DNA from 3 places in the Arthrobacter methylotrophus genome. Region 3 is predicted to be linked to each of the others. Evidence: riboswitches for the same ligand, from Rfam matches in the RefSeq annotation. Region 3 holds a riboswitch; each other region holds the start of a gene.
The links. A riboswitch is a leader RNA that binds a small molecule or an ion and turns the genes downstream of it on or off. The one in region 3 is predicted to bind S-adenosylmethionine.

Region 1 (5,099 bases), 3.8 Mb from region 3:
ACGAAAGCTCCAGCTTGCCAATCGGCGAAGAGGAGGACGCCGTCGTCGGGACCGACTACCGCCTCAACGGCGTGCAGAACGTCTTCGTCACCGGCGGCAGCCTCTGGCCCACCGGCGGGTCCTGGAACCCCACCATGACCATGGTGGCCCTGGCGCAGGACCTCGCCGAAAGACTAGCGGCCGACGGCGGAACGGCGGCAGCGCCGTGACCTTCGCCCCGGCGCTGGACCCGGCGCTCCTTCCCACCGTTCCGCCCATGAGCGTCGCCGATGTGCTGGACCGGCAGGACGGCGTGTACTGGGTAGTCAAGGACGCGAACTCGGTCTTCCTGTGGGTCAACCAGAACTTCGCGGACCTAGTGAGCATGAGCAAGGCGGAACTGATCGGGCACCAGGACTCGCGCGCGGAACACGTTGCCCACGACAAGGAAGTGATGGCGAGCGGAAAGCCCCTGCTCAACTTCCACGAAACGATCGCCGTCCCCAGCAAAGAAGACGGCATGGTGAATGTGGACATCGTGACCCAAAAAGGGTTGTTGCGCGCCCTGGGCAGCAAGGAAATCATTGGCATCACGGTCTGTTTCTCCCTGAAGGACCCGGTCAATGACTGAATCCGCTGAGGACTGGATCAAACGGCTGGACATGTCCCCCGCTAGTGTGGGCGGCTGGTTCGCGTCCGCCCTGGTAAGCAACGAGGACATAACCGGTTCGGCGTTGCCTCCGCGCTTCGACGTCGATCACCCGCTCTACAGTTCCAACTGGTACCTGCTGCAGACCGGGGAGATTCTCCAGCTGCACACCCTGAAGCAGGACGAGTTGTGGTTCTTCCACTTGGGGACGCCCCTCAGGCTGCATGTCTTCTCGCCGGACAATGGCTATTCCGAACTCGGCTATTCCGAAACCCTGTTCGGTCCCAACCCGGAGGCCGGCGAGACCTTGCAAGGAGTTGCCCCGCATTCCACGTGGTTCGGGGCGGAGTTGGCCGGTCCGGGGTTCGCCTTGGTCAGCTGCAGCCTCTCGCCCGGTTACGAGAGATCGGACTCGGCGAAGCCAACGGAAAAGGACATCGAGTCCCTCGTTTCGAGGTTCCCCGGGCATGCAGCGCTGATCCTGCGCTTGGCGTCCGGATAGAAACGTCTGATGCGCCGGTTCTGGGGCCGGCGCATCAGGCTTCTTCCCCCAACTAACTCGCAGTTGTTGTCGTTCTGAGGGCTCAAAACGACAACAACTGCGAGTCAGTTGGGTTAATGAGGAAGACGCCGCCCATTCCCCCAGAGGGCCCGAGTCCGTAGGGTATCGACATGAGCATCTACATCAGCCCCGACTCTGCTGCATGGTCGCTGACCGCCATGGCGACTGCCGCGTCAGCGGGATCAATCGATGATGCGAACGGCATGTCCAAGCTGGTGCAGGAAATCTACGAAACTGAAGGTTTCGAGGCCCTGTCCGGCGTGGTTTTTGCCTTGGCTCATCACAACAGCCTCTCGCTGCACGCGCTGGCGACAGCCACCGGGATATCCGTCCACGAGTTACTCGAAATCCGGAAGCATCAAGGCTCCACGTTTCATCGCTCCCCCACGGGAGTAGCGCCACGGACTGATGCCCTGCCGCAGCGGCTCCAAGCAAGCCTGGAACAACTGCCCAACCAAACCGAGGCCTAGTCCCCACCACCCACCGGCGTTGCCGCCCGGTTACGGAACATGACGACTGCCGGTAATGCAGGCCGCCGTCATGGATGTTATTTTCTTCTTGAGTAATGAGCACCAGCGCGAAGCCCTGACTTGCTGGTCGGCAACCCTCTCTCCGGCGGGGTGCCTCAGGTGACTACTCGGCGTATCGACACTTTCGAACTGCAAGCGTGACTGAGGAGCACCAATGCCTGAACCCACTGAAGAAAAACTCTCCTACCGTCTCATCACGGGTCCTGATACCAAGGAATTCTGTGAGCGGATCTCTACCGCCCTTGCCGAGGGATACGTGTTGCACGGCAGCCCGGCCGCGACATTCAACGGCACGGACGTGATCGTGGCGCAGGCCATCGTCCTCCCCGCGGCAATCGCCAGCGCGGATGCCGCGGTTGCCAATGCGGTGGACCAGCTTGATGAAGAGTTCGACGGCGAGGGCCACGCATGAGCTACGCCGGCGACCTGAGCCCGCACGACGCCTGGGCCAAACTGGAGCAAGGCGCCATCCTGGTGGACGTCCGCACCGAAGGCGAGTGGGCCCACATCGGCATCCCGGACACCGCGTCTGCGAACAACAAAGGAAACGATCCCCTGTTCATTCAGTGGAACCTTGCCGGCGGGATCCCCAACTCGGGATTTATCGAGCAGCTCAAGCAACAGGCCCCGGAGGCGGATGCCACCGAACTGGTCTTCCTCTGCCGTTCCGGACAGCGATCAATCGCCGCCGCCAGTGCCGCAACACAGGCCGGCTACACCGCCTACAACGTCCTTGAAGGCTTTGAGGGCGAACCGGACCGCTACGGCGAGCGAACCGTGAATGGTTGGAAAAACCGTGGACTTCCTACGAATCTGGGGAAGATCTAAGTGACATTCAATCCTGACGCCGCTGGCTGGAACCCTGAGACCCAGGCAGTCCGCGGCGGCCTTGACCGCACCAATTTCCAGGAGACCTCCGAAGCTGTCTTCCTGAATTCCGGCTTCGTCTACGAATCCGCGGCAGCCGCCGAGCGCGCGTTTACGGGCGAAGACGAGCGCTTCGTCTACTCTCGTTACGGCAACCCCTCGGTTGCAACGTTCCAGGAGCGGCTCCGCCTGCTCGAAGGCACCGAAGCATGCTTCGCGACGGCGTCGGGCATGTCCGCTGTCTTCACCGCGCTTGGTGCGTTGCTGGCCGCCGGTGACCGTGTGGTTGCCGCGCGTTCGCTGTTCGGTTCCTGCTTCGTCATCCTCAACGAGATCCTGCCCCGCTGGGGCGTCGAGACGGTCTTCGTTGACGGACCGGACCTGGATCAGTGGCGCGCCGCGTTGTCCGAACCCACCACCGCAGTGTTTTTCGAGTCGCCGTCGAACCCGATGCAGGAAATCGTGGACATCGCCGCCGTGAGCGAGCTGGCCCACGCCGCGGGCGCTACCGTCGTCGTCGACAATGTCTTTGCCACTCCGCTGCTGCAGCGTTGTGGCGAACTCGGCGCCGACGTGATTGTCTACTCGGGCACCAAACACATCGATGGCCAAGGCCGGGTCCTGGGCGGAGCGATCCTGGGCACCAAGGAGTTCATCGAAGGTCCCGTCAAGCAACTCATGCGACACACAGGACCATCGCTTTCCGCGTTCAACGCCTGGGTGCTGACCAAGGGCCTGGAAACCATGGCGCTGCGAGTAAACCACTCCTCGGCGTCGGCGTTGCGGATCGCAGAATGGCTCGAGGAACAACCGGCCATCAGCTGGGTCAAGTATCCGCTGCTTAAGTCCCACCCCCAGTACGAGCTCGCCGCGAAGCAAATGAAAGCCGGCGGCACGGTCCTGACCTTCGAGCTGCTCCCTTCCGCCGGGCGATCGGCCAAAGAGGCCGCTTTCGCGTTGCTGGACGGACTCGCCATCATCGATATCTCGAACAACCTAGGCGACTCCAAGTCCCTCATCACCCACCCCGCCACCACCACCCACCGCGCCATGGGTCCGGAAGGCCGCGCGGCCATCGGCCTGAGCGACGGCGTCGTGCGGCTTTCAGTGGGGCTGGAGGATGTGGACGACCTCGTCCGGGATCTGGAACGGGCCCTCAAGCAGGTCTAGCTCGGCGCTTCGCGCCAGTCCTGGCGCACCCAGGTGAGGACGGGCTGCGGCTTTGTGTCGCCCTCGTCCTTCTCCGAGCGCATCGTGATCTGAACGGCGTGCTCGACGACGGCGGCCAGTCCGACGGCGTCGGGCGCGCTCCCGTTCTGGCTCCAGCGTTCGGCAACACCCCGCTGCTCGATGGCGCCGTTGCCGCGGCTCAGGATGGCTGCCACGCCGGTTTGGACCAAGTCGAATTCACCCTGTTCGGCGAGCACAGGTTCCAGGTACTCCACCAACGACCAGACGACGTCCGCGGCGGGCTCCGGGCGGAATGTTCCGAAGTCCAGCAGTTCGGTGCACAGTCCAAAATTGCTTGCCTGCCAAGACGCCATCCGTAAAAGAACCGTAGGCACGGCCGCAGGCTCTATTCCGGCATGGTATTCACGTACAGAAGTCTCAACCAAGGCCCTAACCAGCACCGCAATGAGCGCGGCGTCCTCGGCTCGGAGGCAGACATCGGCTACCCGGACCTCCACCGTCGGAACGTGCCTGGACAGCCTGGCATCGAAGTAGACCATCCCCTCGTCCAGCAAGACCCCCGTTTCGATGAGCCTCCTGACAACACGCCGGTAAGAGGCCAAGGAACCGAAGATGGCCGACGGCCCCGACGACGGCCATCGGTTCCACGCCTGCGTCCGGTAGCTCTCAAAACCCGTGGCCAGTCCCCGCCAGTAGGGAGAATTGGCGCTGATCGCGGTGAAGACAGCGAGCTTGTCCCGGATCCGGTCCAGGACCACCACACCTTCTTCGGGGCTCTCGACGGAGGTGTGGACGTGGAATCCGCAGGTGAGCTGTTCGTGTGCCGTGATGCCAAAACGCTCGAGCATGATGGCATACCGGGGATCCGGAGTGGTGTGCAAAGCGGCGTCCACGGGCGAGGTGGCCAACGCGGCAATCCTCGCGCCGTGGCGCCGCGCAGCGTGGCTTGCGAGGCCCCGCGCCCGGCGGATCTGATGCAAGAGCTCGCCGTAGCTGCGGCACGGCCGGGTTTGGGTCTCGATCTGCTCGAGCTTGAGTTCATGGCTGAGGCCGGTCTCGGGGCCCTCGATCTCCTCAGGGCTGAAGCCGGTTCCGGGCTCATCCTGGGCCCGGTCGTTTTCGGCGATGCCCGAAAGGAGCGCGTCGGCAAGCGCGAGCGGCTCGCCGGTCACGGGATCGACAATCAGCAATTCCTCTTCCACACCAAATGTGCGCACGGATCAATTGTGCGCCCTGGCAGCCTTCCGGAAACAGGGGCCGGTTGTTCCCGGACTCCCCACAGATTCTGCTGGATCATTCGGATGGATGAACCTCCGAGGCC
Region 2 (5,099 bases), 2.4 Mb from region 3:
ACGGCTCCACTGATCAGGGCAACCGTAATGATGGCGAAGGTGGCTTGGAATCCTATGAAGACCATGTCCGGCAGCCCGGGGGCTTTCCCGCCGATGACGGTGGCCAAGCCGTTGAGTCCGAAGTTCGCGAAGGGGTCACCGATGAAGCCGCCGAGGGTATCCGGGCCGAACGCGAGCCCGTAGCCCCACAGGGCCCAGACGACCGCGACCACGCCCATGGCGCCAAAGCTCATCATCATGATGTTGAGGACGGATTTCATCCGGACCAGGCCGCCGTAGAAGAACGCCAAACCTGGCGTCATGAGGAGGACGAGGGCAGATGCTGCAAGCATCCAGGCCGTGGAGCCGGGATCGAGGGTCTGGGGATTGACATCCAGCCCTACGCTAAAAAATGCTGGGTTCATTTCGGGAGCCTTCCTGCATATACGGCGCTCCATGGCGCCCGCACGGCGAGACCATTGTTAAAACGAACAGGTCCTGGTAGCCCACGGGATACCGACCTTGACGAGTTGCCTTGACTCGAAGGTACAGTCGCCCTGTTTCAGCATTCGGCACAATTCATTTCGCGCAAGTAACACGCCGGACCCGTGGGTTAAATCCTGAAGTCGCTCACGTTTCCGATGTGTTAAGCGCCGCGTGGCCGCGGCCAACGTCAGCGGCTGGCTGCGGGCACCAGGATCCAGAGCACCTCAACGGGCTCGTCCGTGGGATTGACCCAGGTGTGGGGTTCGCGGCCCGGGAAGGACAGTGTGTCGCCCTCCTCGAGCTCGTATTCCTCGTTGGTGAGGATCAACTTGATGCGTCCCTTGACGACATGCAGGACATCGACGTCGCAATCAACGGCGTAAAGCTCGGATTCTCCCCGACCGCGGGGCTCGATGGATGCCTGCAGAATCTGCAACCGCCGTTCGGAGCGGGCGGTCAGGAGCCGCTCCACGATCCCCTGGCCACCAAGCGAGATCCGCGGACCATCATCACGGCGGGTCAGGTGCGTCTCGGGAGCCGCGAAAAGATCGCCAATGGACACGGAAAGGACTTGGCAAAGCGTTACCAGGGATGCGACCGAGGGCGACGTCAGGTCCCGCTCCACGCGGCTTAGGAACCCCTTGGTGAGGCCCGTGGCGTCCGCAACCTGCTCGATGGTGAGCCGCTGCGACTGGCGGGCGGCGCGGATTCTGGAACCGATGGCAACGGGTACGTTGCTCGGTTCAACGGGGAGAGCCTTCATTCACGAACCTTTCAGGCCGTTTCTGCGGCCCTGTCATTGCAGCAATAGTATCCGGAGCGGCCACCCAATTGGCCTTCCGGGGCGCCGGAGCGTCCCTCCGCGGCAGCGACATCTTGACTGTTACTCGCATCACTAAGTATCCTCATAGGCAACAAATGTTGTTTGCGTGTTACAAATCGCAGGCCGCTTTCCCCAATCACTAGCGCAGGGACCTTCTGCAAGCCGCGAGGAAATCCAGCGGAACCGCCGTCGGAATCCCTGGAAGCCCTGCGCATCACCCTCAGGAACCAATCGTGGACTCTTCGTTCATCAATATTGCGATCGTGGTGGTGTACCTGCTTGCCATGCTGGCCTTCGGCTGGTGGGGCAAATCGCGCACCAAGAACAACAGCGACTTCCTGGTGGCCGGACGCCGCCTCGGTCCGATGCTCTACACCGGCATCATGGCCGCAGTCGTCCTCGGTGGTGCATCAACCGTTGGCGGCGTCGGCCTCGGCTACAAGTTCGGCATCTCCGGGATGTGGCTGGTAGTGGCCATCGGTTCGGGCGTGCTCCTCCTGGGCCTGCTCTTCGCCGGCACCATCCAGCGTCTGAAGATCTACACCGTCTCCCAAATGCTGAGCCTGCGTTACGGCCAGCGCGCCACCCAGACGTCCGGCATCGTCATGCTGGCCTACACCCTCATGCTGTGCGCCACGTCCACGGGCGCCTACGCCACCATCTTCGTTGTCCTCTTCGGCTGGGAGCGTTGGCTCGCCATCGCCGTCGGCGGCGCAATCGTCCTGGTCTACTCCACCATTGGCGGCATGTGGTCCATCACCCTCGCCGACCAAGTGCAGTTCATCATCAAGACGGTTGGCATCTTCTTCCTCATGCTGCCGTTCGTCCTCAACGCCGCAGGCGGCTTCGACGGGATCCGCGCCCGCGTTGACGCCAGCTTCTTCCAACTGGACGGCATCGGAGCCCAGACCATCATCACGTACTTCGTGGTCTACACCCTTGGCTTGCTGATCGGTCAGGACATCTGGCAGCGCGTCTTCACGGCCAAGACCGCCACCGTGGCCCGTTGGGGCGGTGCCACCGCAGGCATCTATTGCGTCCTGTACGGCGTCGCCGGCGCCGTGATCGGCCTGGCCGCCCGGGTGGCCCGCGCCGACGTTGTGCCGTTTGTGGCCAGCTGGTTCGGCAAGACAATCAACACGAACGACAGCGAAAACCCCGAGCACGACGTCAAGGCCAACCGCTACTGGGTCCTTGGATTGGGTGTCGTGGCCGTGTTGATCTCCATGGCGGCGCAAGACGTCGTGGTGGCCCTGACCATCGCCTACGACATCCTGGTGGGTGGCCTGCTGGTGGCTATCCTGGGCGGCTTGATCTGGAAGCGCGGCACCGGCATCGCCGCAGCGTGGTCCATGGCAGTCGGCTCCGTCCTGACCCTGGCCTTGCTGATCGCCTACGCCACGGGAATCATCCCCAGCGAAGACGGCGTCTACGCCAACGATCCCATCTACTGGGGCCTCGGCGCCTCGCTGGTCATCTACGTCGTCGTCTCCGTGCTGACCCCTCCCACGGACCCCGAAGTCCGCGCAGCATGGGACCGTCGCGTTGCAGGAGCGGCCGCGGAAGAACTCCCCTTGGAAGCCCACCCGGTAGCCATCCACTAAGGATCACAGAGTTAAGCACGACGGCGGTGCCGCACCTTCTCGGCGGAGGATGCGGTGCCGCTGTTGCGTTTGGAGCCCTGAGTGCGGGGCCGCTGCCTATACCGGTGCGTATGCAGCAGTCATGCCTGTACGGAGTCATGCCTGTACAGTAGGAAGAGCTTCAAGAGATGTGGCGCCAAGCTCCGACTTGCCACACGCCAACCCCATGTTCACGGGTGGTTCGGATGAAGAAGCGGCCCGATCCGGACCAGAGACAACCGAACGGGCAAGAGCAACTCCACCAGGAGAAGGCAATGCCTTTGGAAACCGGCGGCGCTACCGCCACAGTCAGCCACACCACACAGCCAAGCCCCGTGCGCGTCCCGCGCGTCCGTCGGGTGGACGAGTTCGTCCGCGTGATTCCCGGCGTCGACCTCTCCCAAGGCTCCATCACGTTCGTGGTGGATGGCCATCTTGAACGCCATTGGCATCACGAGCCGCGACTCATCACCGAAGCACTCTCACAAGCAGTCCAGCCTGCACGCTGGTTCCCGGCCACGCGGAAACTCACCCTCACGGTGGCGGCGACCGGTCACCGGGCAGGCGTGCAACGGCACTTCATCCTGAGCGCGTTTTAGCCCCTCCAACTGGGCTAGCTGGCGTGGGCTAGCTGGCGCCCACGGGCCTCCTCGGGCCTATCCGAACTCTTCATCCTCGCGGTGTTCGTCGGCGTCGAGCGGGACCACCCGTTCGTCGTCGTCGAGGACCTCGGGTTGTTCCTCCAGGTCCTCGTCCACCTCCAGGTCCTCGCTGTAGTCGTAGCCGGGATCGGCCTCGACCGTGGGACGATCCGGGTGTCGGGCGTGGGTCTCGGTGCCGTCCATGGTGCAACCTCCGTTCGACGTGCCGCTGAGCCCATCGCGCAAGCGGATCAGGCAGCCAGTCACCACGCCGCCGGCGCCCCTTCGTGGACCCTGTCCATCCATCCCAGCACTGCCCCATCCGGTGGTCAAGGCTTCGCTGAAGCCTCTCCGTTTTTGAGGCGCACCTAAAATATCCGCTGAGGATCACCAGCCGAAAAACCGCGAAGATTGGCGATAAAGTGGACATGCAATGAGGCGATGAAGCCCGCCCCAGCAACCCAGGAGTCCCGGTGCATCCGCACGCAAAAACCCCGCATTCAGACAGTCCGGCAGACTCAAGCAGTCCATCGCAAGACGCAGAAGCCACCACGACGCAACCTTCGTCGTCGGACATCAAGCGGTGGCGCCAATACTTGGCGGACGAACGCGCAGAGGCTGCCGTGTACCGCCAGCTGGCACAGCGCCGGGATGGCGAGGAACGCGAGATTCTTCTGGCCCTTGCAGAGGCCGAGGGACGCCACGAGGCACACTGGCTCAAGCTCCTCGGTGACCATGCCGGCATGCCAAAGGCGGCTTCCACCCGCAGCCAGATGCTTGGATTCCTGGCCCGGAACTTCGGATCAGTGTTCGTTTTGGCCCTCGCCCAACGCGCTGAAGGCCGCTCGCCTTACGCGAAGGATCCCGCGGCAACCCGCGCGATGGCCGCTGACGAACAAATCCACGAAGAAGTGGTGCGCGGACTGGCAACGCGCGGCCGCAACAGGCTTTCCGGCACCTTCCGCGCCGCAGTCTTCGGCGCCAACGACGGCTTGGTCAGCAACCTCTCCCTCGTGATGGGCATGGCGGCCACCGGTGTGCCCGCCACCGTGGTCCTCTTCAGCGGCATCGCCGGCCTGTTGGCGGGCGCCCTGTCCATGGGTGCCGGCGAATACGTCTCGGTCCGCTCGCAACTGGAGCTCCTCAGGGCCACCCGTCCCACCCAAGCGACGTTGACCGCAGCTCCGGCCCTGGACATCGAACACAACGAGCTGGTCCTGGTGTACCTTGCCCGGGGCATGTCCCGCGAGGCCGCCGAACACCGCGCCGCCGAACGCATGGGCCTCTACAGCTGCGATTGCGATCCCAGCCTCTCGCTCCGCCCCGAAGCGGATGAACCCGTGAACGAGCACGAGGCCGTGGGCTCCGCTTGGGGTGCCGCCATCTCCAGCTTCTGCTTCTTCGCCTCCGGGGCCATTGTGCCGATCCTGCCGTTCATCTTCGGCATGACGGGCTTCGCTGCACTTGCCGTAGCCGGTACTCTGGTGGGCATCGCGCTTCTGTCGACCGGCGCCGTCGTCGGGCTGTTGTCCGGAACCTCGCCGCTGA
Region 3 (5,099 bases):
CGGGGCCGAGCGCGCCACCGGCGGGGTCAACGCCGTGACGGGTCGCGGACGGCACACCTCGTCCTCTGCGCTTGCACTGAAGCTCAGCGACGCCCCTGGCGGCAGTTGGATCATCGATACTCCCGGCATCCGTTCCTTCGGCCTGGCCCACGTGAACCCGGACCGCATCCTGCATGCCTTCCCGGATCTGGAACCCGGAACGGAAATGTGCGAGCGAGGCTGTAAACACGATGCCGCCGCCGTTCGTTGCGGACTGGATTCCTGGGTGGCTGATGGCCATGCCGGCGAGTCGGGCGCCGCGCGCCTCGCGTCGTTGCGCCGGCTCCTCGGTGCAGACCCGCGCATGGAAGCCCAAGAGGCGAAGGAGCTGGGCACTGTTAATTAGCAGCACTTTCAATTAACAGCACGGTCAACTAACAGCGGGGTCGACTGACTGTGCGCCCCTTGGCGTCCTACCTCCCCGTTTCACCTGCGAATAGACGGTAGTTTGGAACCATGACCCAACCCGATTCGAGCTACAACGACGACCTGCGGCTGGCCCATGTACTGGCCGACTCCGTCGATTCCCTGACCATGGAACGGTTCAAGGCACTGGACCTCAAGGTGGAGACCAAACCCGACCTGAGCCCGGTCACCGATGCCGACAAAGCCGCCGAGGAAGCAATCCGCGGGCAGCTCTCCCGTTCCCGCCCCCGCGACGCCGTTCTCGGGGAAGAATTCGGCAGCACCGGCCACGGCTCGCGGCGTTGGATCATCGATCCTATCGATGGGACCAAGAACTTTGTGCGTGGCGTTCCCGTCTGGGCAACGCTGATCGCCCTCGTGGATGAGGGAGAGGTCGTGGTGGGGCTCGTCAGCGCTCCCGCACTCGGCAAGCGTTGGTGGGCAGCCAAGGGCTCCGGCGCCTACATGGGCCGTTCGCTTGCCGCGGCCACCCGACTGAAGGTTTCCAACGTGTCGCGGCTTGAAGACGCTTCGCTTTCCTATTCGGAGCTCTCCGAATGGAAGGAGCGCGGTTCGCTGGACAACTTCCTTGGCCTTGAGAACGACGTCTGGCGCAGCCGCGCGTACGGCGACTTCTGGTCCTACTGCCTGGTGGCCGAGGGTGCCGTGGATATCGCCGCCGAGCCGGAACTTCAGATCTACGATATGGCGGCACTGGTCCCGATCGTGACCGAAGCCGGGGGGCGCTTCACGTCCCTGGACGGCGCGGACGGCCCGTTCGGCGGAAACGCCGTTGCCACCAACTCGATCCTGCACTCAGAGGTCCTCAAGAGGCTCAACCCGGAACTCGACGACCTCTTCTGAAGTAGTCTTCTCACTGAACAAACGACGGCGGACGCCACCTTTTCGGGGCGTCCGCCGCTTTTTCTTCGACAAAAGGCACTCTTTCCGGTTTTGTAACAATCGGCTTAACAATCGCCGGTCACATTGGAACCAGCTCTGCAGGTGTCCTACGCTCTTTACAGGTCACGAGTGCCAGCGCGAAACCCCGGTTTGCTGGCCGGCAACCCTCCATCGCGGCGGGGTGCCCCGGGTGACGACCCGGCCGGTCCGGAACGGATACGGCAAGCGCGGACCCCCTGTACGCAGGGGTCCCTCTTGAGTGAGGTCCCATGAGCACAGCCACATTTACATCTCCCGCCATCCCCCAGCAGTATGGCGTATCCCCGCATCCGGCGTCGCGCCCGTTGGCCGCCGTTACCGGCGCGGAACTGCAGGCCCCCCTGATCCAAGGCGGACACATCCGCTACGCCAACCTCGACTACGGCGCCTCGACACCTGCCCTGACCGTTGTTTCCGCCTACCTAAACGAAATCCTCCCGTACTACGCGAGTGTCCACCGCGGCGCAGGCTACGCCTCCCAGATCAGCACTTCTGTCTACGAGAACGCCCGCAACATCGTCCGTGACTTCGTTGGCGGGCGCTCGGACGATTCCGTGATCTTCACCCGCAACACCACCGATTCCCTCAATCTCCTGGCCGGTTGCCTGCCCCTCGAGGACGGCCGGCACGCCGGCGAAGTCCTCTACTTGGACATCGAACACCACGCCAATCTGCTGCCATGGCAAAGGGTCCCCCACCGCAGCATCATTGCGGCGGGAACTTTGACCGAAACCGTAGCCAATGTCCGAACGGCCCTTTCCCAGGGTGGTGTCAGCCTCTTGGCGGTCACCGGCGCCTCGAACGTGACCGGCGAGATCCTCCCCATCAAGACTCTCGCTGCCCTCGCCCACGAATTCGGGGCCAGGATCGTGGTGGACGCGGCGCAGCTCGCCCCCCACCGCCGAATCGACATCGCTGCCGCGGATGTTGACTACCTGGCTTTCTCGGGGCACAAACTCTACGCGCCGTTCGGTGCAGGGGTGTTGGTTGGCCGTCCTGATTGGCTCGACGCCGGAACGCCGCACCTGGCTGGAGGCGGGGCCGTCCGCGAAGCACGCCTTGATTCCGTCAGCTGGGCCACGGGGCCGGCCAGGCACGAGGGCGGTTCGCCGAACGTGCTCGGCGCGGCCACGCTTGCCCGGGCCACGCAGGTCATTGCCGGCCTCGACCATGACGAATGGCACGCCCATGAAGCGGCCATCCGCTCGCACCTTGTTGAGGGCCTCAGGGAAATCGACGGCGTGACCGTGCATCAAATCTTTAGCGACACTCCTCCCCAGGACACCATCGGCGTGGTGAACTTCTCGCTCCAGGGCTACGACGCCGGCCTGGTGGCCGCCTATCTTGCTGCCGAGCACGGGATCGGCCTGCGGGACGGTCGTTTTTGCGCGCATCCGCTGCTCAAGCGTCTCGGACTTCCCTCCGGTTCGCTGCGGGCGAGTTTCGGCGTGGGTTCGCGGCTGGAAGACGCAACCCGGCTTATCGCAGGCATCCAGTCCCTCAAATCCAACGGCCTCGGCTGGGACTACGTCGTGGACTCCGGCCGTTGGGTCCCCGCAAACGACCACCGCAGCTACCCGGAGTGGGCCCCCAACACTCCTGGGACCGCAGGGGCAGCACCCTGCAGCACCGACTGATTGCGGTAGATTCGTAGGGTATTTTTCACGCCCTCAGAAGGAGTCCCTGCGTGGCCCCGCGACCCAAAGGCATGTCAGCCGGCCCCAAGCTCCATGACGAACGGCGCCTTGAACTCGGTCAGAGTTTCCAGGACGGCGGAGAACACTATGACCGGGTCCGGCCCGGCTACCCTGCGGATTCGGCCGACTGGCCCCTGCCGGAAGGCGCACGGGACGCAGCCGATCTGGGCGCCGGCACCGGAAAGTTCACGGCGCTGCTCCTCGAGCGCGGGCTGGCCGTCTCCGCAGTGGACCCGTCCACTGACATGCTCACGCAACTACGCAAAACGTTTCCACAAGTGCTCGCTCTGGAGGGAACGGCCGAAGCAACTGGACTGGCGGATTCAGCATTCGACGTCGTCTGCGTTGCCCAGGCCTGGCACTGGTGCGATCCCCTCGCGGCCAGCACCGAGATCGCCCGGATCCTGCGCCCCGCCGGGGTGATCGGCTTGATCTGGAACCAGTTGGACACTTCGGCGCCCTGGGTCCACCGTTTGTCCCGCATCATGCATGCCGGCGATGTCCACAAACCGGGCTTCCGGCCTGTGGTGGGGCCGGAGTTCGCCGGCCTCGAAAGTCACATGACGCAGTGGGAGGATCCCGTGACCCCGGCCGATATCCTGGAACTGGCGAAATCGCGCAGCTACTACCTGAGGGCAAATGATGCCACCCGGGCCAAGGTCATGGGGAATCTCCACTGGTATCTCTTCGAACACCTGGGCCACGCCGAGCGCGAGCTCATCCCCCTGCCCTATCTCACGCAGAGCTGGCGCGCCCGGAAGGCCTGAGCCCGCCGGTTCGCGATAGGCTTGGAACCGTGAAGACCAGTGCGCTCTCCTCCTCGATCGAGGACTACGTCAAGGTCATCTACTCCTTTACGGAGTGGCAGGACAAACCCATCACGTCCACCCAGTTGGCGCAGCGGCTTGGCGTCGCCAATTCCTCCGTTTCGGAAATGGTCCGCAAGCTCAAGGACCAAGGCCTGGTGGACCACCAGCCTTACAGCGCCATTACTTTGACGCCCAGGGGAATTCAGCTTGCCTTGGGCATGGTCCGCAGGCACCGCCTCATCGAGACGTACCTCGTGCGGGAACTTGGTTACAGCTGGGATGAAGTCCATGACGAGGCCGAGTTGCTCGAGCACGCCGTCTCGGACACCTTCATCGATCGCATGGCTGCCAAGCTGGGCAATCCCGCCCGCGATCCGCACGGTGACCCCATCCCCACAGCCGAAGGTTCCATAGCGTTGCCGCACGCGCACCGGATGATCGAGCTCGACGACGGCCATTCCGGAAAAATCACCAGGATCAGCGACGAAAACCCCGAACTGCTGCGGTACCTGTCCGCCGAAGAAATCGACCTTGATGCCACTATCCAGGTCATTGGCCGCAAACCGTTCGGCGGTGCGCTGGTGGTCCGGATCGGAAAGGGCACCGGAAGCCGGGATTACGACCTCGCCGACGAGGTCGCCTCCGCCCTGTGGGTAGCTACAGACACCTCCCACGAAGGTTGCATCCTCGCGGACCGCTGACCAATCGGTGTCTTGGACTGCCCGGTCCTAGGCCCGCTGGGCCGCCGTCCCGCCGTCGTCGGGGGCTGGGCCTTCCGGAGATCCTGTCGACGCAGCTCCCGAGACGGGGTTCCGGATCCCGACGGCGGATGCCGCCGCCCCGATGAAGAACAGGACCGCCGTGACTACCACGGCGTTCATCAGACCTTGCCGGGTGAAGACCGGACCGATGATGAGCCCGGCAAAGGCGATGCATATCAAGCCCGCAATGCGGGCCACCGCATTGTTCACGGCGGAACCGATTCCTGCCTCCTCGGTGGGCACGGCCCCCAGGATGGCCGCGGTGAGGGGGGCCACCAGAGTGCTGAGCCCGATGCCGAAGACGATCTGCCCGGGTAGCACCTGGGTCCAGTAGTTCAACGGCTCCTGGACGGCCAGGGTCATGAGGAAACCGATTCCGCAGATGAACGGCCCGGCGGTCATGAACCATCGCGGACCGTACTTGCCAGCCAGTCCGCCGAAGAACG

Region 1: linked by a shared signal. The riboswitch ahead of ABD884_RS24990 (DUF1737 domain-containing protein) and the one ahead of ABD884_RS05215 (aminotransferase class V-fold PLP-dependent enzyme) in region 3 are both predicted to bind S-adenosylmethionine.
Region 2: linked by a shared signal. The riboswitch ahead of ABD884_RS17810 (hypothetical protein) and the one ahead of ABD884_RS05215 (aminotransferase class V-fold PLP-dependent enzyme) in region 3 are both predicted to bind S-adenosylmethionine.

The regions. Positions count from the first base shown of each region.
Region 1 covers NZ_BAABED010000001.1:4,857,551-4,862,649, reverse strand. Annotated here, with positions in the region: gene ABD884_RS25010 (GMC oxidoreductase) at 1-209, shown strand, start outside; gene ABD884_RS25005 (PAS domain-containing protein) at 206-610, shown strand; gene ABD884_RS25000 (cupin domain-containing protein) at 603-1,130, shown strand; gene ABD884_RS24995 (hypothetical protein) at 1,301-1,660, shown strand; SAM riboswitch class IV at 1,752-1,864, shown strand; gene ABD884_RS24990 (DUF1737 domain-containing protein) at 1,875-2,132, shown strand; gene ABD884_RS24985 (rhodanese-like domain-containing protein) at 2,129-2,548, shown strand; gene ABD884_RS24980 (O-succinylhomoserine sulfhydrylase) at 2,549-3,757, shown strand; gene ABD884_RS24975 (glutamate--cysteine ligase 2) at 3,754-4,995, opposite strand.
Region 2 covers NZ_BAABED010000001.1:3,422,614-3,427,712, forward strand. Annotated here, with positions in the region: gene ABD884_RS17795 (ammonium transporter) at 1-404, opposite strand, end outside; gene ABD884_RS17800 (helix-turn-helix domain-containing protein) at 653-1,228, opposite strand; gene ABD884_RS17805 (sodium:solute symporter family transporter) at 1,522-2,892, shown strand; SAM riboswitch class IV at 3,051-3,170, shown strand; gene ABD884_RS17810 (hypothetical protein) at 3,186-3,509, shown strand; gene ABD884_RS17815 (hypothetical protein) at 3,567-3,821, opposite strand; gene ABD884_RS17820 (VIT1/CCC1 transporter family protein) at 4,025-5,099, shown strand, end outside.
Region 3 covers NZ_BAABED010000001.1:1,054,280-1,059,378, reverse strand. Annotated here, with positions in the region: gene rsgA (ribosome small subunit-dependent GTPase A) at 1-385, shown strand, start outside; gene hisN (histidinol-phosphatase) at 496-1,308, shown strand; SAM riboswitch class IV at 1,469-1,581, shown strand; gene ABD884_RS05215 (aminotransferase class V-fold PLP-dependent enzyme) at 1,617-3,023, shown strand; gene ABD884_RS05210 (class I SAM-dependent methyltransferase) at 3,095-3,850, shown strand; gene ABD884_RS05205 (metal-dependent transcriptional regulator) at 3,880-4,593, shown strand; gene ABD884_RS05200 (MFS transporter) at 4,621-5,099, opposite strand, start outside.